3 regions of the Nocardia sp. NPDC058633 genome follow, and region 1 is predicted to be linked to each of the others. Evidence: riboswitches for the same ligand, from Rfam matches in the RefSeq annotation. Region 1 holds a riboswitch; each other region holds the start of a gene.
The links. Region 1 has a riboswitch for S-adenosylmethionine ahead of ACFWUR_RS27665 (rhodanese-like domain-containing protein). Riboswitches for the same ligand answer to the same signal wherever they lie in the genome.

Region 1 (9,485 bases):
ACCGTAGACGGGCGCGTTGTCGAAATAGGGACGGAATTCGCGCACCGCGTCCTGAGAGTTCTTGCGCAGGAACACTTGCCCGCCGAGTCCCACAATGGCCTGGTCGGCACTGCCGTGGCCGTAGTGCTCATAGCGACGGCGGTACAGGTCGATCAGCCGCTTGAAATGGTCGGTGGGCCAGAAGATGTGGTTGGCGAAGAAGCCGTCACCGTAGTACGCGGCCTGCTCGGCGATCTCCGGGCTACGGATCGAGCCGTGCCAGACGAACGGCGGCACGTCGTCGAGCGGTCGCGGTGTCGAGGTGAACGACTGCAGCGGCGTACGGAACTTGCCTTCCCAGTTCACAACGTCTTCACGCCACAGCCGGTGCAACAGAGCGTAGTTCTCGATGGCAAGGGGGATGCCGTCGCGGATGTCCTTACCGAACCAGGGATAGACCGGGCCGGTGTTGCCGCGGCCGAGCATCAGGTCGACCCGGCCGTCGGCCAGGTGCTGCAGCATCGCGAAGTCCTCGGCGATCTTGACCGGGTCGTTCGTGGTGATCAGCGTGGTGGAAGTGGACAGCGTGATCTTGTCGGTGCGGCCCGCGACATAGCCGAGCATCGTGGTCGGCGAGGACGGCACGAAAGGTCGATTGTGGTGCTCGCCCATCGCGAACACGTCGAGTCCCACCTCCTCGGCCTTCTGCGCGATCGCGACCATCGCCTTGATCCGCTCGGCCTCGGTGGGGGTGCGGCCGGTGGTGGGATCGGTGGTCACATCGCCGACGCTGAAGATTCCGAACTGCACGGGCCCTCCTTTGGTTGCCATGGCAACTATAACCCAGGGGGGCGGCGAACTATTCCGATGCCTACTTGGACATTCGATCACCAGGCCATCAGGGCGGCATCGCCCGAGAGAGAAAATCCCTCATGGCCTGGTGATCAACCGACCATTCGCTCAGTCCGCGAAAGGGTGGCGGGTGCGGCCGACGAGGTCGGCGACCGAGCCGACCACCGCGGTCGGGCGGAAGGGGTAGGCCTCCACCGAGGCCTTCGACGAAATGCCCGAGGTCACCAGCACTGTTCGCAAGCCTGCCTCCAGGCCGGCGATGACGTCGGTATCCATTCGGTCGCCGATCATCACCGTCGACTGGGAATGCGCGCCTATCTGGCGCAGTGCCGAGCGCATCATGAGCGGATTCGGCTTGCCGACGTAGTACGGCTCCTTGCCGGTGGCGCGCGTGATCAGGGCGGCGACCGAACCGGTGGCGGGCAAGACCCCGTCACGCGAGGGGCCGGTGGCGTCGGGGTTGGTGGCGATGAACTTCGCGCCCTTGTCCACCAGCCGGATCGCGGTGGTGATCGCTTCGAAGGAATACGTGCGGGTCTCGCCGAGCACCACGTAGTCGGGATCGCTGTCGGTGAGCACGTAGCCGATCTCGTGCAGCGCGGTGGTGAGGCCGGATTCGCCGACCACATACGCGGTGCCGTTGGGCCGCTGGTCGGCGAGGAAGGTCGCCGTGGCCAGCGCCGAGGTCCAGATCGACTCCTCGGGGATGTCGAGGCCGGTGTGGCGAAGGCGCGCCTGCAGATCGCGCGGGGTGCGGATCGAGTTGTTGGTGAGCACGAGGAACGGGATCTCGTTGGCGCGCAGTTCGGCGAGGAACTCGTCGGCGCCGGGGATCAGTTGATCCTCGTGCACCAACACGCCGTCCATGTCGGTGAGATACGACAAGATCTGCTCATCCTTGGTAGCCACCAGTTAATTGTCCGCTATATCGCGCCGCGATGGGTGACGAAACGGCACGGCACGGATCACGCGGGTGCGCGCTAGTGTCGTGAGGCAGGGGTCCACGGACGACAGGAGTGGCTGGAATGGTTGAGCTCAAGCTCGGGTACAAGGCATCGGCAGAGCAGTTCGGGCCGCGAGAGCTGGTCGAACTCGGCGTCGCCGCCGAGCAGCACGGTCTCGACAGCGCGACCGTGAGCGACCACTTCCAGCCGTGGCGCCACGACGGCGGCCACGCCCCGTTCTCGCTGGCCTGGCTGGCCGCCGTCGGCGAGCGCACCGAGCGCATCCAGCTCGGCACCTCCGTGCTCACCCCCACCTTCCGCTACAACCCGGCCGTGATCGCGCAAGCCTTCGCCACCATGGGCTGCCTGTACCCGGGCCGGGTGATGCTCGGGGTCGGCACCGGCGAAGCGCTCAACGAGATCGCCACCGGATATAAGGGCGAATGGCCCGATTTCAAGGAGCGTTTCGCCCGCCTGCGCGAAGCGGTGAAGATGATGCGCGAACTGTGGACCGGCGACCGCGTCGATTTCGACGGCGAGTACTTCCACACCGTCGGCGCCTCCATCTACGACGTTCCCAAGGGCGGCATCCCCGTCTACATCGCCGCGGGCGGCCCCGTGGTCGCCCGGTACGCGGGCCGAGCGGGCGACGGGTTCATCTGCACCTCCGGCAAGGGCATGGACCTCTACACCGAGAAGCTGCTGCCCGCCGTCGCCGAAGGCGCCGCCAAGGTCGAGCGCGACGTCGCCGAGATCGACAAGATGATCGAGATCAAGATCTCCTACGACACCGATCCCGAACTGGCACTCCAGAACACCCGCTTCTGGGCCCCGCTCTCGCTGACCCCCGAACAGAAGCACGACATCACCGACCCGATCGAAATGGAGAAGGCCGCCGACGCCCTCCCGATCGAACAGGTCGCCAAGCGCTGGATCGTCGCCAGCGACCCCGACGAGGCCGTCGCCAAGATCAAGCCATACCTCGACGCAGGGCTCAACCACCTGGTCTTCCACGCCCCCGGCCAGGACCAGCTCCGCTTCCTCGATCTGTTCAAGCGAGACCTCGCCCCCCGCCTGCGCGCACTGGGCTGAGACCGGTCGGCTCAAACCTCTGACCGGGCGCGATTAACGGCGCCCGGCCAGAGATCGATCCACGGTGACGAACACCGGAACGACACAAGGACACGAACCATGGGATTGTGGATCGGTAGCCCCGCGCTGAACGCCACCGAGAACGTCGTCTGGCAGAAACTCGCCAATCGAACACAAGGCAGCAGAGCCGTCGGCGGACGCCTCCACCTGACCGAAACCCGACTGCTCTTCGTACCCAATCACCTCGACGCGATCACCGGCGGCAAACGCTGGGAAGCGCCCCTGACCCAACTGCGCGCCATCGGGCAGCAAAGCCCGGATGGCGGCCTGTTCAGCGGCGGCCTCCGCACACGTCTGCGTATCGACACCGACACCGGAACCGAACTTTTCGTCATCGATCCGATCGACGAGGCCATCGCGATTCTGGACGCCGCCAGGCAGTGAATCCAGCCGATACCTGGCCCCGCCTGCGCGCGCTCGGCTGAGAGCACCGCACCGAGGAAGGGCGACAAGGGTTTTCGCAGCAGGGTCGCACGCGAGCGTCCGCGTTCGGCCCTGTGCCCGTCATCGATCTGGTGTGGTGCTGGTTACGGGAGGATGCGCAAGGTCGGTCGGTAGTGACACATCGCGGTCAGTACCTGTTCGGCGGACGCGCCCAGCATGGATTCCGGCAGGTTCACTGTGCCGTAGCCGAGCTTCTGATTGAGCTTGGCCAGCAAGCGAATCCGGCGCGTACTTCGCGCGAAGTACGCCTCCGGGTCGTGCAGACCGAGTTGGACGTAACGCATTGTGGAAAATGCCGAGGTGCGCTGGACGAATATTCGCGCGTGCGACACCTCGTCCCACGCGAAGCGACCGGACTGGCGATGGTCGAGTCCATCCTCGGTCAAGACCAATTCCGGCCTGCGCCGGACCAGTCGGCCGACGAAGAAGAGTCCGGCGCCGAGTCCGAGCGGGATGCACAGCACACCCGAGATCAGCGCCAACAGCGGCGCGTCATCGGAGAACACGATCCAGACGCCCAGCGCGACGAACACCGCCGACAGCGCGATCATCGACACCGAGCGCAGGAGCGTCGGATAGTAGGACGTCGCAGGTTGTGCGACTCCCCCAGAAGTCATGGTCGCAGTGTAAATCGTTGGAAGCGAACAGCTTTGGTCATCGCGCGGATATTCGAGACTAGCTGAGGGCGTGGTCGAGATCCCCGAGGAGATCTTCGAGGTCTTCCAGGCCCACCGAGATGCGAACGACCCCGTCGGACAAGCCGATCGACGCGCGCCCTTCCGGGCCCATGGCTCGGTGGGTGGTGGTGGCAGGGTGGGTGATCATGGTTTTGGCGTCGCCGAGGTTGTTGGAGATGTCGATGATGCGCAGGCGGTTGAGGACCTCGAAGGCTCGCTTCTTGCCGTCGTCGCCGGCGAGAGCGAAAGTGACGACGGTGCCGCCGCCGGTCATCTGCTCCTTGGCGAGCGCGTGTTGTGGATGTGATTGCAGGAAGGGGTATTTCACCCAGTCGACCGAGGTGTTGGTCTCCAGGAACTCGGCCACCCGCAGGGCCGATTCGGTGGAGTGGCGCACGCGCAGCGGCATGGTTTCCAGGCCCTTGAGCAAGGTCCATGCGTTGAAGGGGCTCAGCGCGGGGCCGGTGTGGCGCATCAGCGTTTTGACGGGGCCATCGATGTAGTCCTTGGCGCCGAGGATGGCGCCGCCGAGGACGCGGCCCTGGCCGTCGATGTGCTTGGTGCCGGAGTAGACGACCACGTCGGCGCCGAGTTCGAAGCCGCGCTGGAGCAGGGGGGTGGCGAAGACGTTGTCCAGCACCACCTTCGCGCCCGCGGCGTGGGCGAGTTCGGTGACCTTGCGGACATCGACGAGGGTCTGCATCGGGTTGGCAGGGGTCTCGAAGAAGACCGCCTGGGTGGGGACCGAGAGGGCCTGCTCCCACTGTTCGAGGTCGTCACCGTCGACGAAGACGGTTTCGATGCCCCAGCGCGGGAGGATCTCGTTGCAGACCACGAAACAGGAGCCGAACAGGCTGCGGGCGGCCACGAGCCGGTCGCCCGCCTTCAGCAGCGCGCCGAGCGCGGTGAACACCGCCGACATGCCGGACGCGGTCGCGAAGGCCGCTTCGGCACCGTCGAGCACGCGGATGCGCTCCTCGAACATCGCCACAGTCGGGTTGCCGAAGCGCGAGTAGACGTAGTGCTCGACGTCGCCGGTGAACGCGGCCTCGGCGGCTTCGGCGCTCTCGTAGACGAAACCCGAGGTCAGGTACAGCGCCTCGGACGTCTCGTCGAAGCCGGAACGGCGCAGGCCGCCACGCACACCGAGCGTGCCCGGGCCCACGCCTTCGGGCAGTGGCTTGTCGAACGAACCACCGGTGATCATGCTCTTCTCCTTATGCCTGACGCCACGGAAGGCCGACCGCGCGCCAACCGGTGCTGCCACGCTGACCGAACGCGTCGGGTCCGCCTTCGAAACCGTCGAGCACGTTGTAGGACGGTGCCACGCCCGCCGCCGTCGCCAGGTTCGCCGCGTGCGCGGAGCGCTGACCCGAGCGACACAGGAACACCACCGGCGCGTCGTCGGGGCGGTCGGCGAGGGCCTGCTCGAGCTGCGCGCCGAACTCCGGGTTGCGCGTGCCGGTGCCGTCGACCCATTCGATGAAGTGGGCCGGGCGTTCGATGGAGCTGGTGTCGGGGATGCCGATGTGTGCCCACTCGCCTTCGGTGCGCACGTCGACCAGTACCGCACCGGGATGCTCGGTGAGCAGCTCCCACGCCTTCTCAGGGGTGATGTCGCCGGCGTAAGTCATGTCGATCCTCCTGCGTGAATCCGCTCTTGCCGTGCCGGAACTCCGGAACACACGGCCAGGTCGTCACCCGGAGCACCCCGCCGCGGAGGAGGGTTGCCGACCAGCGAGCCGGGGCTTGACGCTGGCACTCATGACCTTGCGATCTGAGATTGCCTCGGCACCGGTCATCGTGTCAAACGATTCAGAAGGTGCACACCAGCCACGCGCTGTCGACGCGGGTCAGTTTCCAGTTGAACGTCGAGCGGTTGCCGTCGACCACCACGGTCGCGTCGATTTTGGCGCGATCGCCGTTGACGGTCGCGTTCTCGAAACCCTTGCCGTCGATCGTGACAGTGGATTTCGGGCCACCGAGCTGTTCGCCGAGGCCGGAGGTCTCCTCGTCGAAGCCGGGGCAGGCCACCCCGGTCGGCGGACGCAGGTCGCTGCGCGAGCGGGCGTCGATATAGTTGGTGACGGCGGCCGCTAGCCGGTCGGCCTCTGTGACATTTTTCTCAGCGGGTGAGAGCAGTCCGCCCAGCACGATGCCGATGAGCACGATGATCGCCACCACCGCTGCCGCGACGAACGGGACGATGGAACGCTTGTCGGTCTGATCCACCACGACGGGCTGGTCATCCGAGCCTGTTTGCTCCTCGTTCATGCTGTAATCCTGACAGACCCGCGCGGGCAGCTACACCGCGCGCCGGGTGGCCGCGATGCCGCAGCTAGAATCGCGTTGATTGCGGCTGCTGCCGACGTCGATGGCAGCTGCCAGTAAGTCGGATAATCGACTTAGCCTAAGCTAAGTCGACGCCGTCAAATCAGTTCTCGACCAAAGGGTGCGCGTAGACATGACCGAACAGAGTGCAGCTACTCGCCCGCTTCGCATTGCGATCGTGGGCGCGGGACCGGCCGGTATCTACGCCGCCGACGCCCTGATGAAGTCCGATGCCGACGTGAGCATCGACCTCTACGAGCGCATGCCGGCACCCTTCGGCCTGATCCGCTACGGCGTCGCCCCCGACCATCCGCGCATCAAGGGCATCATCACCGCCCTGCACAAGGTCCTCGACAAGGACCAGGTGCGCCTGCTCGGCAACATCGACTACGGCACCGACATCACCCTCGACGACCTGCGCCAGTTCTACGACGCGGTCATCTTCTCCACCGGCGCCAACGCCGACCGCGCGCTGGCCATCCCCGGCATCGACCTCGACGGCTCCTACGGTGCCGCCGACTTCGTGTCCTGGTACGACGGCCACCCCGACGTGCCGCGCTCCTGGCCGCTCGAGGCCGAGAAGGTCGCGGTCCTTGGTGTCGGCAACGTCGCCCTCGACGTCGCGCGCGTGCTGGCCAAGACCGGTGACGAGCTGCTGGCGACCGAGATCCCGCCGAACGTCTACGAAGGACTCAAGGGCAACAAGGCCCTCGAGGTTCACGTCTTCGGTCGTCGCGGACCCGCGCAGGCCAAGTTCACGCCCCTCGAGCTGCGCGAACTGGATCACTCGCCGACGATCGAGGTCATCGTCAATCCCGAGGACATCGACTACGACGAGGGCTCCGAAGCCGCGCGCCGCAACTCCAAGCAGGTCGACATGGTCGCCAACACCTTGGAGCAGTGGGCCATCCGCGATCACGGCGACCGCCCGCACAAGCTGTTCCTGCACTTCTTCGAGTCCCCCTCGGAAATCCTCGGCGAAGACGGCAAGGTCGTCGGCCTGAAGACCGAGCGCACCCAGCTCGACGGCACCGGCAACGTCAAGGGCACCGGCAACTTCACCGACTGGGACATCCAGGCCGTGTACCGCGCCGTGGGCTACCTGTCGCAGAACGTGACCCAGCTGCCGTTCGACGATCAGGCGGGCACGGTGCCCAACGAGGCCGGTCGCGTGATCTCCGACGACACCGCCGAGGGCAACGCCCGGTTCATGCCCGCCACCTACGTGACCGGCTGGATCAAGCGCGGCCCGGTCGGCCTCATCGGCCACACCAAGGGCGACGCCAACGAGACCATCGCCTGCCTGCTCGACGACGCCAAGTCCTTCGCACCGGCCCCCAAGCCCGAGCTCGACGCCGTCACCGAATTCCTCGAGGGCAAGGGCATCCCGTTCACGACCTGGGCCGGCTGGTACCGCCTCGACGCCCACGAGCGCGCACTCGGCGAGCCCGAAGGCCGTGAGCGCGTGAAGGTCGTCGAGCGCGAGGACATGCTGCGCGCGTCCGAACCGAACAAGGCCTGAGCTGCCGCCGACCACACCATAGGTCCGCCATGACCGCACTCCCAGCCCCGCACGACCCGACCTCGAGGAGGGTCCGCCGCGAAGCGGCGGACCGCGGCCGTCCCGGTGGGGCCGCGAACGCGAGCGCGCCAGCGCGCCGAAGATAGGGCATTCTGTACAAGTGTTCGATGCCCACGTCCACATCATCGATCCGCGGTTCCCGCTGATCGAGAACGAAGGATATCTCCCCGAGCCCTACGTGATCGATGACTATCGAAAGCGCATGGGGCACTTCGACGTTCGCGGCGGTGCTGTCGTCAGCGCGTCTTTCCAAGGCGTGGATCAGACATATCTGAAGGCAGCACTGTCCGCACTCGGTCCCGACTGGGTCGGTGTGACCCGACTCGATCTCGACGCCACCGACGACGAGATCCTCGAGCTGGACAAGGCAGGCGTGCGAGCCCTGCGGTTCAACCTCAAGCGTGCCGCCGCCGACATCACCGAGATGACGTTGCAGGCACTACGCGCGCACGAACTGGCGGGCTGGCACGTCGAGCTCTACATCGACGGTCAGATGCTGGCCTCGCTGCAACCGGTGATCTCGAAGCTGCCCGCGCTCTCCATCGACCATCTCGGCATGTCCGAGGAGGGTCTGCCCTATCTGCTCGATCTCGTGGACCGCGGCGCGCGGGTGAAGGCGACCGGGTTCGGCCGGGTCGAGATGGACGTGGCCGAAACGCTGCGGCGCATCCACACGGTCAACCCGGGTGCGCTGATGTTCGGCAGCGATCTACCCGGCACGCGCGCCGGTAGACCGTTCGAGGACCACGATGTGGACCTGATCTCCCAGGTGGTCGGGGCGGACGTGCACGCGGTGCTCGAGGACAACGCCCGCGAGTTCTACCGGCTGCCCGCGGTGCGCCGCACGGAACCGGTGCCGCCCCGCGCGGAGAATCCGACCATCCCGATCCCGCGCAACCAACTGCCCGGCGCGGGCGAGCACACCCGCCCGTTGCCGGTCGTCGAGTAGTCGGTTCCCAGCTGGCTCGACCCGGCGTGTCCGCCTGCGCCTCTACTCAGCTCAAAATCGCGCCGGTGAACCACACTCCGGCGGCGATCAGCGCGCCGAACAGCTCGACCAGCATCGACAAGCCGACGCCCTTGAGCGCGTGCAGCGTCGCGGGCCAGGCCAGGTCGTTGGTCTTCAGGCGGTACAGCTCGGCCAGGTACACGCCGATGACGAAGCCGATGAACAGGCCGACGATCGGGATCACGAAGAAGCCGATGATGCCGAGCACCGCACCGGCCAGCAGGGCACGGTTGGACACCCCGGCTTCGCGCATCCGCCTGCCCGGCCAGGTGTACTTCACGACGCCGGACAGCACCAGTGCGACGGTCGCGATGGCCAGCACTGTCCAGGCCGTCGTGCCGCCGGTCATGAACGCCCACACCGCGATCGCCGCGAAGATGAGGATCACCCCCGGCAGAATCGGAACGATCACGCCGACGATGCCGACCAGAACGACGAGGCCGACAACGACCTCACCCCACACGCTCACTACCGGTCCTCCCGTTGCCGCGCCGAGTCGCGCTCGTGCGAATTCT
Region 2 (9,485 bases), on a different contig from region 1:
CTGCCCGGCACCGGCCCGGCGACCACCGCCCCGGCTCTGCCCGGCATGAGCGCACTCGAACTCGCCGCCGCCGATGTCTGGGCCACCGGCATCTCGCCCGGCACCTATCCCACCGAATTCCTGCGCGCCCACCTGAATTCGCTCGGCGTGGTGCCTGCCTGCGACCTCCTGCTCGTCGAGGACGGCGCTCGCATCCTGGTGGCAGGCGCTGTCACCCACCGCCAGCGCCCCGCCACCGCCGCGGGTGTCACCTTCCTCAACCTCGAAGACGAAACCGGCATGGTCAACGTCGTCTGCTCGGTCGGCCTGTGGACCCGCTACCGGCGCCTCGCCCAGAGCGCCACCGCCCTGCTCGTCCGCGGCCGCATCCAGAACGCCGAGGGCGCCGCCAGCCTGGTCGCCGACCACCTCGAACACCTGGACCTGACCATCGTCGCCCGCTCCCGCGACTTCCGCTGACCAGCGGCCACGTCATCGCCGGGCTACCCCGGCCGACCTTCCCACACCGGATCACCGGCGCCGCTCCGACTTCGAACACGAGTCACCGCCCCGCCCACGCACTACGCTGCGCACTATGCGCAAGCTTGCCGTGGTGATGATCGCCTTGCTCGGACTCCTTTTCCTGGCGGGGTGCGGTGGCGAGGCCGGCGAGGACCACGCCGGCCGGGCGTCCGCGCCGACCGTCGAGGGCCCTGCCGCCGCCGTGGCGCCCGGATTCCGTGAGGGCGCCCCGCAGAAGGACAGTCCGGCGCCGACGGAGCAGTCGAACCGCAAAGAGGTGATCACCGGGTCGGTGGATGTCACCTCGACGGACCCGATCGACGCCGCCGCGACCGTCACCGAGCAGGTCGCTGCCCTCGACGGCCGGATCGACAGCCGCACCGAACAACCCGGCACCGACAAGCGCACCGCTCGCGCCGTGCTCAGCGTTCGGGTGCCCGCCGACAAGACCGACGCGTTCATCACCGGCCTCGGCGGGGTGGGCACCGTCACCCGGATCAGTACCGATCGCGACGACGTCACCATGCAGTGGCAGGACCTCGACGCCCGTATCCGCGCCCTGCAAGCCTCCGTCGACCGGCTCAAAGCGCTGATCGCGGGCGCCACCAACACCGCCGACCTGATCGCCGCCGAGGAGGCGCTGTCGAGCAGGCAGGGCGAACTCGACAGCCTCACCGCGCAGAAGCGCAGTCTCGACGATCAGGTCGCGCTGTCGACGCTGACCATCACCCTCACCGCCGACGACAAGAACGCACCCGGCGATCCGGACAATTTCTGGGACGGCATCGTCGCGGGCTGGCATTCGCTGATCGACTGGTTGCAGGACGCGATCGTCTTCGTCGGCAAGGCCCTCCCGTGGCTCGGCTTCCTCGCCGTCATCGGCGCGGTGGTGTACGCCGCACTGCGACTGCTGCGCAGGCGCCGCACCGGCATACATACGACCGCCGCATCGGCGACCACGACCCCGCCGCCCGCTGCACCGGCAACGACCGCACCGGCAACCGCTGCGCCCGCAACCGCTGCGCCCGCAACCGCTGCGCCCGGAGCCGCCGCGTCCGGCACGACCGAACCGACAGCGCCCGAAAAGGAGACCCCCGGTGCCCACAGTGCGGGCGACGATCAAACCGAACAGCCGTAAAGGCCCCCTCGTCGAGACCGCCGAAGACGGCACCCTCACCCTCTACGTCCGAGCCCCGGCCGTAGAGGGCAAGGCGAACAAGGCCGCCATCGAACTACTCGCCGAACACTTCGGCGTCACCAAGTCCGCCGTTCGCCTGACCGCAGGCGCCACCTCACGCTCCAAGCGCTTCGACATCGACTGAGAACCTCGTCAGATGTTCACCAGGCCATCAGGGATTTTCGCTCTCGGGCGATGCCGCCATGGTGGCCTGGTGATCAAGTGACCGAATAGGTATCCAGCGCGGGCTCTGGGATCAGACCGAGCCTGGAAACCCCAACTGTCGCCAGGCTTCGTACACCGACACTGCCGCCGCGTTCGACAGGTTCATCGAACGCCGCCCCGGCAGCATCGGGATGCGCACCTGCTCGGTGATCCGCGGATCGGCCAGCACGTGCGCGGGCAGCCCGGTGGGCTCGGTGCCGAACAGCAGCGCGTCGTTGTCCTGATAGGCGACATCGGTGAAGCGGGTGGTCGCCTGGGTGGTGAAGGCGAACACGCGCCCCGGCCCGATCGCCGCGAACGCCGTCGCCAGGTCCGGATGCACGGTCACCACCGCGAGGTCGTGATAGTCCAGCCCAGCCCGTCGCAGCTTGGACTCCGACAGATCGAAGCCGAGCGGTTCGACGAGGTGTAGCGCGCAGCCGGTCCCCGCGGCCAACCGGATCGCATTGCCGGTATTGGGCGGAATCACGGGCTCGTGAAAGATCAGGTGCAGCACAGCGGACCACTCTGTCATGCGCCACCCCGTCCGCGCGCAGGCGGTATCTGGAACAATCGGGCTCGTGAACGAGGCGGAGACGACCGGCAAGCACCGGGTCGCGCGGTTGAGCGCGGGGGAGCAGTACCTGCGCAGTCATCTGCCGATGACCGTGGTGACCGCGCTGATCGTGATCGCGGTCGGCTTCGTCGCGTGGGATCGGTGGCGTCGCGGCGCGCTGATCTTCGGCAGCGCGGCGCTGGTGGCCGCCGCGTTCCGGCTGTGCCTGCCCACCGTGCAGGTGGGGTTGCTCGCCGTGCGCAGCCGCCCGTTCGACGTGGCCGCGCTCACCGCGCTCGGCAGCTCCATCGTGTTCCTGGCCGCCACCATCAACACTCTCGGCGTCAGCTGAACAAGGCCGGCCGCGCCATCGACGCGTCCGGTCCCTCGATCATGTTGTCGTTCAGGCAGTTTCGGTGACGGAGTCCCATATGCTCCGCACACCCTGGCTGCCGTAGAGCTCGCGGGCATCGCGCGGAGTGATCGTCGAGAGGTTCTCGGGTGGAGCCGAACGGGCGTGCGCGGCGAAGATCTGCCCGGTCATCGGCGCGATGAACGGCGCCGCGTGGATCAGCACCCAGTTGTCCCGGCGCGCGGCGACCCAGGCGATCACCTTCGCGGGGATGCGAACCGACACATCGACCAGGCGCGGCAGGTCGAACCGGCCGAGCTTGCGCATCCACCTCGGCAGGGTGGGAATCGTCGCCAGTGACAGCAGCCTGGCACCGATCGCGAACGCCCAGCCCTTGTTCGGCGGTGTCCACAGCAGGTAGTGCATGGCCTGCACCGCCCGCTCGGTGACGCACAACTGTGGTCGGACCCGTGCGAAGTAGGCACGCACTTGTTCGCGATTGCGCGGCACATCCGACGGTTTGCAGGTCTGTAGTTCGGCGGCGATCACGCACTCGGCCCAGTACCGATCCTCCTCGGCCGGGCTCAACGGGCCCGGCCCGTACATCTCGTAGGCCTTGAGCACCGAATGCCACCCGGTGACGTGGATCCACAGCTGTGCGTCGGGGCTGTTGGCGCTGTAGCGCTTGCCGCTGACCGGTTCGATGCCTGTCATCGGCGCGTGCACCTTCGTCAGGTGTTCGGAGGCCTGGATGGCGGTGCGGCCGTCACCGAGCGCGACCAGCACGAAGTAGGCCAGCGTGTGATCCAGCCGGACCGCGGGGTTGTCGTAGATCCCCTGCGAATCGGCGACCGCGGCGGTCAGGAACGGATCGAAATGCTCGAGGGTGACGGCGCGCTGGAAGCCGATCAGCGCGGTCGGCGACCCCCACACCTTCCAGCTGGGAGAGCCCGGCCCGAAGAAGCCGTAGTCGTCGCGGCGCAGGGTGGACGGATCGAAAGCCATTGCACATGCTCCTTTGCAGTGCCGAGGCAGCACCTCGAAATTGAATACAACACGACCGTAGCAATGACGTGCGGATAATACAACGGCTGCGTAGGATTTGTGTGAACGGGTCTGCGGCGAGGTACCCTCCAGGAGGGAAAGGCAGGTGGGGCGTGTGACCGCGACACGGGATCAACGACCGCGACGCCGCTATGCCCCGCGCCTGCCGCCGCGGGAGCGGCGCGCGCAACTGCTCGACGCCGCGTTCGCGGTGCTGGGCCGGATGGAACTGCACGAATTGAGCATGGAAGCCGTCGCGCAGGAGGCCGGTGTCGGAAAACCGGTGCTGTACACCGTGTTCAAGACCCGTGCCGAACTCGTCGAAGCGCTGCTGGAACGTGAACGGGAACGCGGACTCGAGCAGATCGCCGACACGCTGCCGCAGGACCTGCTCGACACCGATCCGCTGGCCGCCGCCTCGGCGACGGTCGAAGCGTTCGTCGGTGTGGCACTGGAGAATCCGACCCGCTGGCGACTGATCCTGGCCACGCCCGCCAGTGCCCCCGACGAATACCGTGCGGCCCTACGGGCTTCGCGCACCGACATCCTCGAGCGTGCGGAATCGCTGGTCCGCATGGGCATTTCGCTGTCGCCACGCTGGTCGGACATGGATGCCCCACTGCTCGCGAACTCCACCCTCACCGTCGCCGAGATGCTCGGCCGACTGGCCGTGAGCGAGCCGGGAGAGTATCCGCGGGAACGGCTTCAGGCCTACGTTCGCTCGATCGTCACCCTGCTGACCGGGCCGTGACGCCTCAGCGGTTCTCCCGCGCCAGGCGCATCGTCTCGGTGAGCAACTTCGACACAGCGGCCGCCTCGGTGAGGAACCCGTCGTGCCCGTCGCGGGAATGCACGATCTCGAGCCCCGCGCAGCCCGGCAGGCCTTCGGCCAGTTCGGCCTGGGTGTGCAGGGGATACAGCCGATCGGAGTCGACCCCGCCGACCACGCACGGCACCGACGTCGAAGCCAGCGCGGCCGCGATGCCGCCGCGCCCGCGACCCACATCGTGGCGGTTCATGGCCTCGCTGAGCAGCACATAGGTGGCCGGGTCGAAGCGCTGACACAGCTTGTCGGCCTGGTGCTCGAGGTAGCTCTGCACCGCGTAGCGCCCGCCGGTCCACGGGTCCTCGTCGCCCTGGGCCGTGTTGGTGAAGCGGTGGTCGAGTTCGCTCTCGGTGCGGTAGGTCAGGTGCGCGATGCGCCGGGCCAGCCCCATGCCGGTCATCGGCGCGCGGCCGGTGCCGTGATAGTTGCCGCCCTGCCAGTCGGGATCGGCGGCGATGACGGCCATCTGTGTGGTCTGGGTGCCGATCTGATCGGCGGTGGCGCGGGCGCCGACGGCCAGCACGAGCGCCGCCGAGACCCGCTCGGGCAGGCCGATGATCCACTCGAGCACCCGCATGCCACCCATCGAGCCGCCGACGACCGCGCCGAGCCGCTCGATCCCGAGCACCTCGAACAAGCGCGCCTCGGCGGTCACCTGATCGCGGATGGTCAGCTCGGGAAACCGTGCGCCCCAAGGCTTTCCGTCGGAGGCGAGCGAGGACGGGCCGGTGCTGCCCTTGCAACCGCCCAGCACGTTGGTCGCGATCACACACCACTCGTCGGTGTCGATCGGCGCGCCGGGCCCGACCATGCCCTCCCACCAGCCGGGCGCCCCGTCGGGCCCACCGACGACATGGGAGTCGCCGGTGAGCGCGTGTTCGACGAGCACCACATTGTCCAGCGCGGGCGAGAGCTCGCCCCAGCGTTGCACCGCCAGCCGCACATCACCGACCACGGCGCCGTTCTCCAGCGTCACGTCCCCGATGGCGACCAGACCGACTCGCCCGTCCGGCGGCGGCAGCAGGGCCACCCCGGTTCCGGGTCGGGCGATCGGCGATTCGGTGCTCACAGTCACGTCGTCGCCGCCGCGAACCCGGCCCGCAGATCGGCCAGAATGTCGTCGATTCCCTCGATGCCCACCGCGAGCCTGACCAGGCCGGGAGTCACGCCGGCCGCCAGCTGCTCGCCGGGCGTCAACTGCGAGTGCGTGGTCGACGCCGGGTGAATCACGAGAGAACGCACATCACCGATGTTAGCTACATGGCTGTGCAGGCTGAGCGCGTCCACGAACTTCTTGCCCGCGTCGACACCGCCTGCCAGCTCGAACGCGACGATCGCGCCCGCGCCCTTGGGTGCCAGCTCCTTGGCCCGCGCGTACCAGGGTGAGGACTCGAGGCCGGCGTAGAACACCGCGTCGACACCCGGCTGCTCGGCGACGAACTTCGCGACCTTCTCGGCGTTGCTGACGTGGCGTTCCACGCGCAGGCTCAGCGTCTCGATGCCTTGGGCGATGAGGAAGGCGTTGAACGGTGAGACCGCCGCACCGAGATCGCGCAGCAACTGCACGCGCGCCTTGAGCGCGAACGCGGGCGCACCCAGATCGGCGAACACCGCACCGTGGTAGCTGGGATCGGCCTCGGTGAAACCGGGGAAGCGCGCGTTGCCGTCGGCGTCGCGCACGGTCCAATCGAAGGTGCCACCGTCGACGATCACACCCGCCACGGCCGCGCCGTGCCCACCCAGGTACTTCGTCGCCGAATGCACGACGATGTCGGCGCCGTGCGCCAGCGGCTGGATCAGGTAGGGGGTGGCGACGGTGTTGTCCACGATCAGCGGAATGCCGTTCGCGTGCGCGACACCGGCGATGCCGGGAATGTCGAACACCGCGCTGCTGGGGTTGGCGATGGTCTCGCCGTAGAACGCCTTGGTGTTGGGCTGGATCGCCGCCTCCCACTGCGCCAGATCATCGGGATCCTCGACGAACGAGACCGTGATCCCCAGCTTGGGCAGCGAGTAGTGGAACAGGTTGTACGTGCCGCCGTAGAGGTGCGGGCTGGACACGATGTGATCGCCCGCGCTCGCCAGGTTCAGGATCGCGTAGGTCTCCGCGGCCTGGCCCGAGGCCACCAGCAGCGCCGCGACGCCGCCTTCGAGCGCGGCCACTCGCTGCTCCACCGCGTCCTGGGTGGGGTTCATGATCCGGGTGTAGATGTTGCCCGGTTCGGCGAGACCGAACAGCGCCGCGGCGTGGTCGGTATCGCGGAAGGTGTAGGAGGTGGTCTGGTAGATCGGCAGTGCCCGCGCGTTGGTGCTCGCGTCGGGGGACTGGCCGGCGTGGACCTGCTTGGTCTCGAAGGACCAGTTCTCGGGCAGGGAAGAGTCGGTCATGTCGTACTCCAGTGGGTGTCAGTCGGGGGATCTCGTCAACTGGGTCGGATCGACTGGCAACAACACATGGGGGCCTCCTGCAGTGCGCGCTTGCTCTCGACTTTCGAGAGCCCGGTCATCACCCGGAGCACCCCACCGCAGCTGGAGGGTTGCCGACCAGCGAGCCGGGGCTTGGCGCTGGTACTCATGACCTTGCCGTCATGTTAACCGGACATCGCCCGCGCGCGGAAACTTCCCCCGCATTTCATCGCCCAGATCACTCGTTCGACGGTGTGGCAGGCCTCGGCGTGTCGTCGTGTACAGCGGATCGGAGCACGGTCCGACCCGGCCGACCGGACTCGCACCGCCGCTCCCGGGGCGCGGACTCAGTTGTGTTACTACTCAGTAGCCGGTCAAGGCCCGATCGGTGCCGACGTGGCCGCCGGGGCGGAGTAGCTTCGAGGAGTCCCGCACAGCGGGCCCTCCCATCGCGGTGAGGTACGGGACAGCAGTACGCTCGTCTTGTTTGCACCACACGTCCCGCAGACAACGCGGGGCATATACGTTGTCTGTTGGAACTGCTGGGGTCCGCTCACAAGCGTGTTCGCCTAGCCGTGCAATAAGGGCACCCACCGAGGAGGACACGAAGATCCATGTCCAAGATCAAGGTTGAAGGCACCGTCGTAGAACTCGACGGCGACGAGATGACCCGGATCATCTGGCAGTTCATCAAGGACAAGCTGATCCATCCCTATCTCGACGTGAATCTCGAGTACTACGACCTCGGCATCGAGTACCGCGACAAGACAGACGACCAGGTCACCGTCGACGCGGCCAATGCCATCAAGAAGTACGGCGTCGGCGTGAAATGCGCCACCATCACCCCCGACGAAGCGCGGGTGAAAGAGTTCGGCCTCAAGAAGATGTGGCGCTCGCCCAACGGCACCATCCGAAACATTCTGGGTGGCACCATCTTCCGCGCGCCGATCATCATCTCCAATGTGCCCCGTCTGGTGCCCGGCTGGACCAAGCCGATCATCATCGGCCGTCACGCCTTCGGCGACCAGTACCGCGCCACCGACTTCAAGGTCTACGAGGCGGGCACCGTCACGCTGACTTTCACCCCGGAAGACGGCAGCGAGCCGATCGTCCACGAGGTCGTGAAGATGCCCGAAGACGGCGGCGTCGTCATGGGTATGTACAACTTCCGCAAGTCCATCGAGGACTTCGCGCGCGCGTCGTTCAACTACGGCCTGCAGCAGAACTACCCGGTGTACCTCTCCACGAAGAACACCATTCTCAAGGCCTACGACGGCATGTTCAAAGACGTCTTCCAGGAAGTCTTCGACGACGAGTTCAAGGCCGAGTTCGACGCCGCGGGTCTCACCTACGAGCACCGCCTCATCGACGACATGGTCGCCTCCTCCATGAAATGGGAGGGCGGCTACGTCTGGGCCTGCAAGAACTACGACGGCGACGTGCAGTCCGACACCGTGGCCCAGGGCTTCGGCTCGCTCGGCCTGATGACCTCGGTGCTGCTCACCCCGGACGGCAAGACCTGCGAGGCCGAAGCCGCCCACGGCACGGTCACCCGGCACTACCGCCAGCACCAGCAGGGCAAGCCGACCTCGACCAACCCGATCGCGTCGATCTTCGCCTGGACCCGCGGCCTCGAACACCGCGGCAAGCTGGACAACACCCCCGAGGTGATCGGCTTCGCGCAGGCGCTCGAGGACGTGGTCATCAAGACCGTCGAGGGCGGTCAGATGACCAAGGACCTCGCCGCGCTCGTCGGCGGGGACCAGGGCTACCTGAGCACCGAGGAATTCCTCGGCGCGCTCGACGTGAACCTGGCTCGCGCTCTGAAGTGAGATAGCCCCGGTTCGCGACCGCGAACCCGCCCGGCTGTGAAGGTGCGCTTGTCCGCCTCTCCGTGTTCCAGGCCAGGCTCGAGTGACGTGAGATCTGCGTCGGCGGCCTGCGGACAGGTGGTGTTTCGGTTTGCTCGACCCGGTGAGTTACCCATGTTCTCGCGAGATCAGTGGGTGGCTTGCCGGGTCGTTCTTGTTCGGGGTGTGGTAGCTCACGGTCTCCTCGGGTAGCGAATGGGCACCTACCCCCGTTGCATGGAAGCGTGACTTCCTCCATCGCCGTTCCCGATCGCCTCGACGAGCCACGCACCAGCTGGCATGTCCCGGCGATGCTCGCGTTGGCGCTGGGTGGATTCGGGATCGGGACCACCGAGTTCGTGACCATGGGGTTGCTGCCCGATATCGCGCGGGCCTTCGATATCTCCGAGCCCTCGGCCGGGCACGCGGTCTCGGCGTACGCGCTCGGGGTCGTTGTCGGTGCGCCGCTGATCGCCGCGCTGTGCGCGCGGGTGGCGCGCAAGAAATTGTTGATCGTGTTGATGGTCGCGTTCACCGTCGGCAATATCGGGACCGTGCTCGCGCCGACC
Region 3 (9,485 bases), on a different contig from region 1:
AGCATCGACGCACTGCGAGCCGCGGACTCGGTGGTCATCCATTTCCTGGGCGAACACCAACAACACCTGGCCCACCGCTTCTCCCGCACAGCAGCCGACCGCTTCACCGACCGCTCCCTCTGGACCACCCTCGACACCGGCGAACCAGTGCTGCACGGCACCCCCATCTGGCTGCGCACCACGCTGCACAAACTCATCGACCTCGGCGACCACACCCTCGCCGTCGGCTTGGTCACCCGCGTCCACGACCAAACCGAGGAGTCTCCCTCAGCAGCACCGCTGCTGTACTACAACGGCAAATACCACCGCCCCACCGCACTCGACACCTGATCGGATCGTCGACGTCGACCGGTGGGTGGCCCGCTCCGGCTAGTGCTGGTCCGGTGAGCGAGGCATACGACTGGTCGTGGTTGCGCGCCGGTGTTCCGGGTATAGACCTGGACACGTATCTGGCGCTGCCGGACGACCTCGCTCGGGTGATCGAGGTCAAAGACGGCCTGCTGGTGCACTGCGACTCACCCTCGCCGAATCACATCGCCATCGCCGACGTGATCAAACAGTCCCTACGGGAAGCGATCCGCAAACGCGGCACCGGGCAACCCTGCCTGAAGGCCAGCGGCGAACTGGACATGCTGGTCTCCGAGGTCCCGTTCAACTTCCGTCGCCCCGACGCCATCGTGTACCGCTGCATCGAAGACCCCCGCGACAAGTGGAAGACCACACCGACAGCGGGCGACACTCTTCTGGTCGTCGAAGTGGTATCTCCGGCGACGGTTACCGCCGATTGTGTGGACAAACGAGCGGAATACGCCCGTCTGGGTATCGAGCAGTACTGGATCGTCCGCATGGAGAACAACGACGGCCGCGTGAAGTCCATCGAGATCCTCCGCCTCAATACCGCAGGCGCCTATGTCACCACCGAAACCCGTTTCCGCTCCCACAGCTCCACCGCGATCGCGATCTCCGACCCACTCGACGTCACCATCACCTGGGACGCCCTCGACGCGGACCTCGACTGACATCCGTCGGACAACAGCTCCCAGCAGGCTGTTTGATCCGATCACCGGATATCGGCCGCCGAGAACAGTTCTCAACGGCCGACACTCGACTCGATATCGCGAACTACCGATTCAGCCGATCAGGCACGGGGCCGCGCCGTCGGGGGACGAGGCGGTGAGCGGGCGGGTTTCGGGGGTGGGGTTCCAGTGGCCGTCGGTGGCGGCGTAGGTCCAGGCGGGGCCGTCGGCGACCAGGGTGGCGACGGCGTCGATCAGGCGGTCGACGTCGGTAGCGGTGGTGCCGAGGCCGATGCTGGCGCGGAGGGCCGCATCGATACCCAGGCTCGCCAGGAGCGGATGGGCGCAGAATCGGCCGTCGCGGACGCCGATGGCGTGTTCGGCCGAGAGGTACGCGGCGACTTGACCTGGGGCGTAGTCGGCGAGGGTGAAGGCGACGATGCCCACGCAGTCGGGGCTGTCGGACCAGATGTTGACCAGGTTCACGCCGGGGATCGCGGCCAGGCCGTCGCGGAGACGGTCGGCCAGGAAGCGTTCGTGGGCGATCAGTTCGGCTGGTTCGATGGCGGCGAGCGCGTCGCAGGCGGCGGCAATGGCGGCCGCACCCAACACATTCGGCGAACCGCCCTCGTGCCGCTGCGGCGCGCAAGCCCATTCGACTTCGGCCACACCGACATCGCGTACCGCGCCGCCGCCGGCGAGATACGGCTCGCCCGCGTCGAGCCAGTCCCGCCGACCCACGAGCACACCCGATCCGAACGGCGCGTAGAGCTTGTGCCCGGAGAACGCGAGGTAGTCGATCCCCGTCTCGCGCAGCGAGATCCGCCGATGCGGAGCCAGCTGCGCGGCGTCGACGAGGATGCGCGCGCCGCACAGGTGGGCGATGGTCGCGAGGCGTTGCAGCGGCAGCACTTCACCGGTGACGTTGGACGCCCCGGTCACCGCGAGCAGCGCGGCGGGCTTGCTGCACAGCTCGGCGACGACACGGTGAATCGTCTCCTCGACGGTGTCGGCGGCCCGCACGACCCGCCGACCGCGCTCGGTCCACGGCAGAAAGTTCGCGTGGTGCTCGATATCGAGCACCACGGTCTCCCCCGGCACGCACCCGGCCAGCAGGTTCAGCGAATCGGTGGTGTTGCGGGTGAAGACCACCACCTGGTCGTCGTCGGCATCGAGGAAGCGGGCGACCGCGCCACGCGAAGCCTCGTAGCACTCGGTCGAGATCCGCGAGGCGTACCCCGCACCCCGGTGCACGCTGGCGTAGAAGGGCAGCAACTGCGAAATCCGGTCGGTGACCTGCTTCAACGCGGGCGCACTCGCCGCGTAGTCGAAGTTGGCGTAGGAACTGGTGCCGCCCTGAACGAGCGGTACGCGCAGGTCGGCGCCGGAAACAGCGGCGACGGCGCAGGTGGGGTCGATTATAGCAGTCATGACGAAATCCCGTCGGCTCAGGGACCCGCTCCAGAAGAGGTGGTCCGCGCTTGCCGCGCCCGATTCGGACGTCGGCCAGGTCGTCACCCGGAGCACCCCACCGCGGAGGAGGGTTGCCGACCAGCAAGCCGGGGCTGAACGCTGGTACTCGTGACCTAAACCGAGAGTGGCAGACGATCGCCGAACCTGTCAACCACCCGTTCGCGAGTCGCCGCGAACCGGCGGCACTTCCCTGCCTGTCCGAACGCTCGCCGAGGGCTGGGCGCACGCATCCGCCGAGTAGCTGGACAACGGTGGTCCGCAGGCCTGCTCCGCGATACGTACGCTGGGCTCGTGCAGGCCGAAATCGACCACATCATCGGTGAGTTTCCCCAGTTGACCGACTTTCGCGGCATTCGGGATCGCATCGAAAGAAGCGTTGCCGCAGGCGATATCGAGTTCGTCGTCGCACTGGGCAGTACCGCGGCGGCGACATACGGCGCCCGGAACTGGATCGTCGACGACTGCTCGAGAACGCTGCTGCACGCATCGACTCCGGAGAAGGTGGCGGCGGCTCTTCGGATAGTGGCGGCGACGAAGCCCGAGAAGAAGCAGGCGGGTCCACTGGCGGCGAGGCTGGCCGGGTCGCTCGAACCCGAGGATGCGATCGCCGCGTTCGCTCAGGCGGGTGCGGTGGGGCCGATCGCGGACGAGCTGCGTGCCTGCCTGCTACACGAGTTCATCCTGCGCGGCATCACCGTGACCGAGCACGATGAGATCCTGCGGTGGGCGAGTTCAGCGCACTGGTCGGGTCATCCGCTGCGCGCGCTTCCACTGGAACGCACGCCTTACGAGAACAGCCTTGCCCTGCGCCAATTCAACAAGCACGGTTCCAGTGTCGGGCTGCCGTTCTCCGCCGACGACTCCCCCGCGCTGAGCAGACACACCCGGCTCGCGCTCCCCCGCGCCGAGGAAACGACCGAGCCCGCGGTTGCCGCCCAGCTCGAGCAGGCTGTCGCGAACTGGCAGCGAGAATCCAACGGGCGCATCGAGGCCCGCACCTTCGCGCTCCGCAGCATCCCCGACCCGACCACTACCGCGGCCCTGCTGGACACCTTGTCGCTGGAGTGCCTGCGCGCCCGACACCCGTCGGCCACCGAACTGGTGGTCACCCCGTCGACACCCGCACGGGTCTGGTCGATCCTGTTCGCCGCCGCGGCCAACGGCGGCGCCTACAACTCCGGCGCGGGCGCCGCCTTCGGCCGTCTCCACGCCTGGCGGTCACTCGGCGCACTGTGTGGTGCGACCGAGTTCGACGCCGTCGACCACATCGCCCGCCTCGCCGAGGACTGCCACTGGTACACCTTCGAGGCCGATACCGCCTGGTTCGAGCGCGTCGCGTGGGATATCGGCATCGCCGTCCTCACCCCCGAGCCGACCCTGTCCGTCCTCGCCGCCACCGACACCGACTGACAGGTCCACCACGGCCGACGAGCCCGGTCGGCCTCGGCCCGCGGCGGTACCGCCCAGGGATGCGCCGGTCCGCGATCCCCCGCGGCCCGCCATCCCGGTCGGAGATTCAGCGCGACAATTGCCCCGAGTTGCCTGCTTACACCCAGTTCTCAACCATCTGATCACCCCATGATGGACACACGAGATGATTGGGCCACTCCACCATTTGCTAGAGTTCCTCTCATGTCCACGAACACGAACTCCGTCCGCGGCCTGCCGCGCTACCCGGTGTACGCGCTCGGACGGCTCACCAAGGCGCTGCACGCCGAGATCGACCTCCCGTTGCGCGATCACTGGGTGCTCACCTTCATCTCCGAAAACGCCGACCTGACGCAGAAGAAGGTGGGCGACGCGCTCGGTATCGACCGCAGCGAAGTCGTCCGCCTGATCGATGCGCTGGAACGCGCCGACCTGGTCGAACGCACCCGCGACGGCACCGATCGGCGCAAATATCGGCTCCGGATCACCGAGGCCGGGCGCAAGCAGTGCAAGCGCACCGACAAGCTGATCGCCGAGGCCACCGCGCGCGTGCTCAGCCGCCTCGACGAAGACGAACAGCGGATGCTGCACCGGCTGGCGGTCACCGCCCTCGGCGAGCTGCCGGAATCGCCGTCGTGATCAGCGCCGACGGCGCGCCTGTGGCTGCCGTCCGGCCATACCGACTCCGAGTACCGTTGGCATCTGGTGACCATCCTGTTTGCCCTCCGGTAACCCGATCATGAAACAACAGACACCACCGATGGGGGTCAACCGATGAGAGGTGGACTGAGCACGATGCTCGAGCCACGCACTGAGGTACCGGCGGTCCTGCGCGACCCGCTGTTGCGCGCGGATCTCGCCGCGCCGCCGCGCACCCTGGTCGACATCCTGACCAGCACCGCCCTCGCCCACCCCGACGCGCCGGCCATCGACGACGGCACCGTGGTGCTCAGCTACATGGAGTTGATCACCACCATCGAGGCCAGGATGGCCGAGCTCACCGAAGCGGGCGTGCGACCTGGCGACCGGGTGGGCGTGCGGATGCCGTCGGGCTCCGCCGCGCTGTACGTGACGATCCTGGCCGTGCTCTACTGCGGCGCCGCCTATGTACCCGTCGACGCCGACGATCCCGAGGAGCGCGCCAAGCTCGTCTTCGGTGAGGCCAGGGTGAGCGCGATCGCCACCGGCGAGGGCATCGAGTCGGCCACCACCGCCGAAGGCGAGCACGACTGGAACACCCTGCCAACCTCCGCCGACGACGCGTGGATCATCTTCACCTCCGGCTCCACCGGCACCCCCAAAGGTGTCGCGGTGACCCATCGCAACGCCGCCGCGTTCGTCGACGCCGAGGCGCGGCTGTTCCTACGCGAGGCCCCGATCGGCCCCGGCGACCGCGTGCTGGCCGGGCTGTCGGTGGCCTTCGACGCCTCCTGTGAGGAAATGTGGCTGGCCTGGCGCCACGGCGCCTGCCTGGTCCCGGCCCCGCGCGACCTGGTGCGCACCGGCGCCGACCTCGGCCCGTGGCTGATGCGACGCGAGATCAGCATCGTCTCCACGGTGCCGACACTCGCCGCGACCTGGCCCGCCGAGGCACTGGAGTCGGTGCGGCTGTTGATCTTCGGTGGCGAAGCCGTGCCGCCGGAGCTGGCCGAGCGACTGGCCGGCGCCGACCGCGAAGTATGGAACACCTACGGCCCCACCGAGGCCACCGTCGTCGCCTGTGCCGCGCTGCTCACCGGCGAGATGCCCGTGCGGATCGGTCTGCCGCTCGACGGGTGGGATCTGGCCGTCGTCGACCCGCAGGGCAACCCGGTGGCCGAAGGCGAGACCGGCGAACTGGTGATCGGTGGCGTCGGCCTGGCCCGCTACCTCGATCCCGCCAAGGATGCCGAGAAGTACGCTGCGCTGCCCTCGCTCGGTTGGGAACGCGCCTATCGCAGTGGCGATCTGGTGCGCAAGGACCACCAGGGCCTGATCTTCCTCGGCCGCGCCGACGACCAGATCAAGATCGGCGGTCGGCGCATCGAACTCGGCGAGCTCGACAACGCGCTCCAGCATCTGCCCGGGGTCAGTGGGGCGGCGGCCGCCATCCGAACCACCAAGGCGGGCAACAAGATCCTGGTCGGCTACCTCACCGGCGCCGGTCCTGATTTCGACGTGAAGAAGGCCAGAGAGATTCTGGCCGAACAGCTTCCGGCTCCGCTGGTGCCGCGCCTGGCGATCGTGGCCGACCTGCCGACCCGCACCTCCGGCAAGGTCGACCGCGACGCCCTGCCCTGGCCACTGCCCAGCAGCGACGAGCCCGCCGAGACGGGACTGTCCGGCACAGCGGCCTGGGTGGCGAACCTGTGGGACGCGATCCTCGGCGCCGAAGCCACCGACCTGGACGCGGATTTCTTCGACCTCGGCGGCGGCTCGCTGTCGGCGGCGCAACTCGTCGGCGCGTTGCGCGAGCGGTACCCGCACGTCACCGTCGCCGATCTCTACGACCACCCGCGCCTCGGCTCGCTGGTCGAACTGCTCGACGGCAGCGCACCGGTCGCGGCCGTCGACGTGCGAGTCGTGACACCGACACCGTTGCGCGCGCAGATCACCCAGGTGCTGGCCACGATTCCGCTGACCACCCTCACCGGCTTGCAGTGGGTCACCTGGCTCACCGTCGTGTCGGGCATCGCGGGCTGGTCGGGGTCGCTGCCGTGGCTGCCGCGCCTGTCGTGGTGGTGGATTCTGCTGGCGTTCGTGCTGTTCATCTCGCCGATCGGCCGGATGACGATCTGTGTGGCAGGCGCCCGTCTCCTGCTCGCCGGGTTGCGTCCCGGTTCCTACCCTCGTGGCTCGGCGGTGCACTTGCGATTGTGGGCCGCGGTGCGGCTGTCCGAAGCCAGCGGTGCCGAAAGCCTGTCCGGCGCACCGCTGATGGTTCCGTTCGCGCGCGCACTCGGCGCGAAGATCGGCAAGGGCGTAGACCTGCACAGCCTGCCCCCGGTCACCGGCATGCTCGAACTGGGCGACGGCGCCAGCGTCGAACCCGAAGTCGACTTGTCCGGCTACTGGATGGACGGCGACCTCGTGCACATCGGCGGCATCACCATCGGTGACGGCGCGGTGATCGGCGCGCGTTCGATCCTGCTGCCCGGCACCAAGATCGGCAAGAAGGCCGAGATCGCGCCCGGCTCCGCCGTCTCGGGCAAGGTCAAGGGTGAACAGGAGTGGGCGGGTTCGCCTGCCACCAAGACCGGTAAGGCACCGCGCCGCTGGCCCGACCACTCCCCTGAACGCGCCAGGCATTGGCTTGTCGTGTTCGGCCTGTCGTCGATGGTGCTGGCCGCGATGCCCGTGTTCGGCCTCGCCGTCGGCGGCACCTTCATCGCCTGGTGGGTCCGCGAGGAGACCACCGTCGGCGCCGCCGCCCTGCGTGGCTTCGCCGTGCTGCCGTTCGCCACGCTGCTCAGCCTCGGGGTGTACGCCGTGGCCACCGTGCTCGCGGTGCGACTGCTCAGCATCGGTTTGCGCGAGGGCTACCACCCGGTGCGCAGCCGGACCGGCTGGCAGGTGTGGGCCACCGAACGCCTGCTCGACTCCGCGCGCACCTTCCTGTTCCCGCTCTACGCCAGCCTGCTCACCCCGGTCTGGCTGCGGCTGCTCGGCGCGAAGATCGGCAAGAACGTCGAGGCGTCGACCGTGCTGATGCTGCCCAAGTTCACCGTGATCTCCGACGGCGCGTTCCTGGCCGACGACACCATGATCGGCAGCTACGAACTCGGCGGCGGCTGGCTGCGCATCGGCGAATCCAAGGTCGGCAAGCGCGCCTTCCTCGGCAACTCCGGGATGACCGCGCCCGGACGTCGCGTCCCGAAAAACGGCCTGGTCGCGGTGCTCTCGGCCGCGCCGAACAAGGCCAAAGCGGGCTCGTCCTGGCTGGGCAGCCCGCCGGTGCGGCTTCGGCGCGCGACCGAATCCAGCGACACCTCACGCACATTCGATCCGCCGCTGCGATTGAAGCTGGCGCGGGCCTTCGTGGAGACCTGCCGGTTGATCCCGGTGATGGTGACCTTCGCCATCGGCCTCGGCGTGCTGCTCGTGCTGGCACTGATCGCCCAGCACACCGACTACCTGGTCGCCGCGCTCGTCTCCGGGCTGGTACTGATGGGTGCGGGCGCGCTCGCCGGTGCGATCGCGATCGCCGCGAAGTGGTTGATAGTCGGGCGAATTCGCGCGGTGGAGTATCCGCTGTGGAGCTCGTTCGTGTGGCGCAACGAGGTCTCCGACGCCTTCGTCGAGACCGTCGCGGCGCCGTGGTTCGCGCGGGCCGCCACGGGTACTCCGGTGATGAATCTGTGGCTGCGCGGACTCGGAGCCAAGATCGGTCGCGGGGTATGGTGCGAGTCCTACTGGCTACCGGAGGCGGACCTGGTGACACTCGGTGACGGCGCGACCGTGGAGCGTGGCTGTGTGGTGCAAACGCACCTGTTCCACGACCGCATCATGTCGATGGACACGGTGACCCTCGAAGCGGGCGCCACCCTCGGACCGCACTGCGTCGCCCTGCCCGCCGCCCATATCGGCGCGGGCGCCACCATCGGACCGGCCTCGCTCGTCATGCGCGGCGACGTGGTTCCCCCGTCGACGCGCTGGTGGGGCAACCCCATCTCGCACTGGACCGATCCCGCCGTGACGCGGGAGTCGAGGCAGCGCGGAGCTGCCTGATGCGGAGCAAGTTCTACGAGGATCCCATCGATCACTACCTGCCGCAGAACGGCAATCGTGGCTACCGCGCGTCCCGCTACGAGTTGGAGCTGAGCTACAAACCGGCCAGCAACCGGCTCGCCGGGCGCGCGGTGGTGATCGCGGTGACCACGACGGTGCGACCGTGGTTCACCCTCGACATGTCGCAGGCGTTGATGGTGTCGAAGGTGCTCGTCAACGGGTCGAAGGCGGTGAAGTTCGTCCATCAGCAGGGCAAGCTCGCGGTGACACCGCAGCAGAAGATCCCCGCCGGTGGCGTTCTCGAGATCACCGTCCATTACGCGGGCACCCCCAAACCGGTGCGCGGAGCGTGGGGCGAGGTCGGCTGGGAAGAGCTCACCGAGGGCGCGCTGGTCGCGAGCCAGCCCAACGGCGCCGCCTCCTGGTTCCCGTGTGACGACCACCCGAGTTCCAAAGCGTCCTACCGCATTTCGATCACCACCGACAGCCCCTTCTACGCCCAGGCCAACGGCGCCCTGGTCGGCAAGCAGGCCAAGGCCAGCCAGACCACCTGGGTCTATGAGATGGCCGAGCCGATGGCGAGCTATCTGGCGACGATCCAGATCGGCAACTACCGCAGGTACCGGGTCGGCGCGGTCGGCGAACCGGTGCCGATGCACGCCGTCATCCCGCCGCGCTTGCGGGTGAACTTCGACCACGACTTCGCGCGGCAGCCCGAGATGATGGCGCTGTTCACCGAGAAGTTCGGGCCGTACCCGTTCGACGACTACACCGTGGTCGTCACCGACGACGAACTCGATATCCCGATCGAGGCGCAGGGCATCTCGATCTTCGGCGCCAACCACTGCGACGGCAAGCGTG

Region 2: it holds a riboswitch for S-adenosylmethionine, as region 1 does, so the genes downstream of both, ACFWUR_RS26865 (bifunctional o-acetylhomoserine/o-acetylserine sulfhydrylase) here and ACFWUR_RS27665 (rhodanese-like domain-containing protein) in region 1, are expected to answer to the same signal.
Region 3: it holds a riboswitch for S-adenosylmethionine, as region 1 does, so the genes downstream of both, ACFWUR_RS20005 (aminotransferase class V-fold PLP-dependent enzyme) here and ACFWUR_RS27665 (rhodanese-like domain-containing protein) in region 1, are expected to answer to the same signal.

The regions. Positions count from the first base shown of each region.
Region 1 covers NZ_JBHXRA010000027.1:10,178-19,662, reverse strand. Annotated here, with positions in the region: gene ACFWUR_RS27695 (LLM class flavin-dependent oxidoreductase) at 1-789, opposite strand, end outside; gene ACFWUR_RS27690 (HAD-IIA family hydrolase) at 940-1,698, opposite strand; gene fgd (glucose-6-phosphate dehydrogenase (coenzyme-F420)) at 1,857-2,867, shown strand; gene ACFWUR_RS27680 (hypothetical protein) at 2,967-3,311, shown strand; gene ACFWUR_RS27675 (STM3941 family protein) at 3,455-3,988, opposite strand; gene ACFWUR_RS27670 (O-succinylhomoserine sulfhydrylase) at 4,047-5,255, opposite strand; gene ACFWUR_RS27665 (rhodanese-like domain-containing protein) at 5,266-5,682, opposite strand; SAM riboswitch class IV at 5,700-5,818, opposite strand; gene ACFWUR_RS27660 (hypothetical protein) at 5,864-6,322, opposite strand; gene ACFWUR_RS27655 (FAD-dependent oxidoreductase) at 6,513-7,901, shown strand; gene ACFWUR_RS27650 (amidohydrolase family protein) at 8,062-8,910, shown strand; gene ACFWUR_RS27645 (DUF456 domain-containing protein) at 8,957-9,439, opposite strand.
Region 2 covers NZ_JBHXRA010000024.1:35,464-44,948, forward strand. Annotated here, with positions in the region: gene ACFWUR_RS26825 (error-prone DNA polymerase) at 1-459, shown strand, start outside; gene ACFWUR_RS26830 (DUF4349 domain-containing protein) at 575-1,639, shown strand; gene ACFWUR_RS26835 (DUF167 domain-containing protein) at 1,599-1,823, shown strand; gene ACFWUR_RS26840 (tRNA (cytidine(34)-2'-O)-methyltransferase) at 1,935-2,417, opposite strand; gene ACFWUR_RS26845 (DUF3017 domain-containing protein) at 2,464-2,790, shown strand; gene ACFWUR_RS26850 (oxygenase MpaB family protein) at 2,842-3,795, opposite strand; gene ACFWUR_RS26855 (TetR/AcrR family transcriptional regulator) at 3,950-4,585, shown strand; gene ACFWUR_RS26860 (homoserine O-acetyltransferase) at 4,590-5,735, opposite strand; gene ACFWUR_RS26865 (bifunctional o-acetylhomoserine/o-acetylserine sulfhydrylase) at 5,732-7,048, opposite strand; SAM riboswitch class IV at 7,130-7,240, opposite strand; gene ACFWUR_RS26870 (NADP-dependent isocitrate dehydrogenase) at 7,681-8,898, shown strand; gene ACFWUR_RS26875 (MFS transporter) at 9,228-9,485, shown strand, end outside.
Region 3 covers NZ_JBHXRA010000014.1:138,176-147,660, forward strand. Annotated here, with positions in the region: gene ACFWUR_RS19995 (flavin reductase family protein) at 1-330, shown strand, start outside; gene ACFWUR_RS20000 (Uma2 family endonuclease) at 384-1,019, shown strand; gene ACFWUR_RS20005 (aminotransferase class V-fold PLP-dependent enzyme) at 1,131-2,447, opposite strand; SAM riboswitch class IV at 2,489-2,603, opposite strand; gene ACFWUR_RS20010 (DUF6183 family protein) at 2,781-3,899, shown strand; gene ACFWUR_RS20015 (MarR family winged helix-turn-helix transcriptional regulator) at 4,122-4,556, shown strand; gene ACFWUR_RS20020 (Pls/PosA family non-ribosomal peptide synthetase) at 4,713-8,624, shown strand; gene ACFWUR_RS20025 (M1 family metallopeptidase) at 8,624-9,485, shown strand, end outside.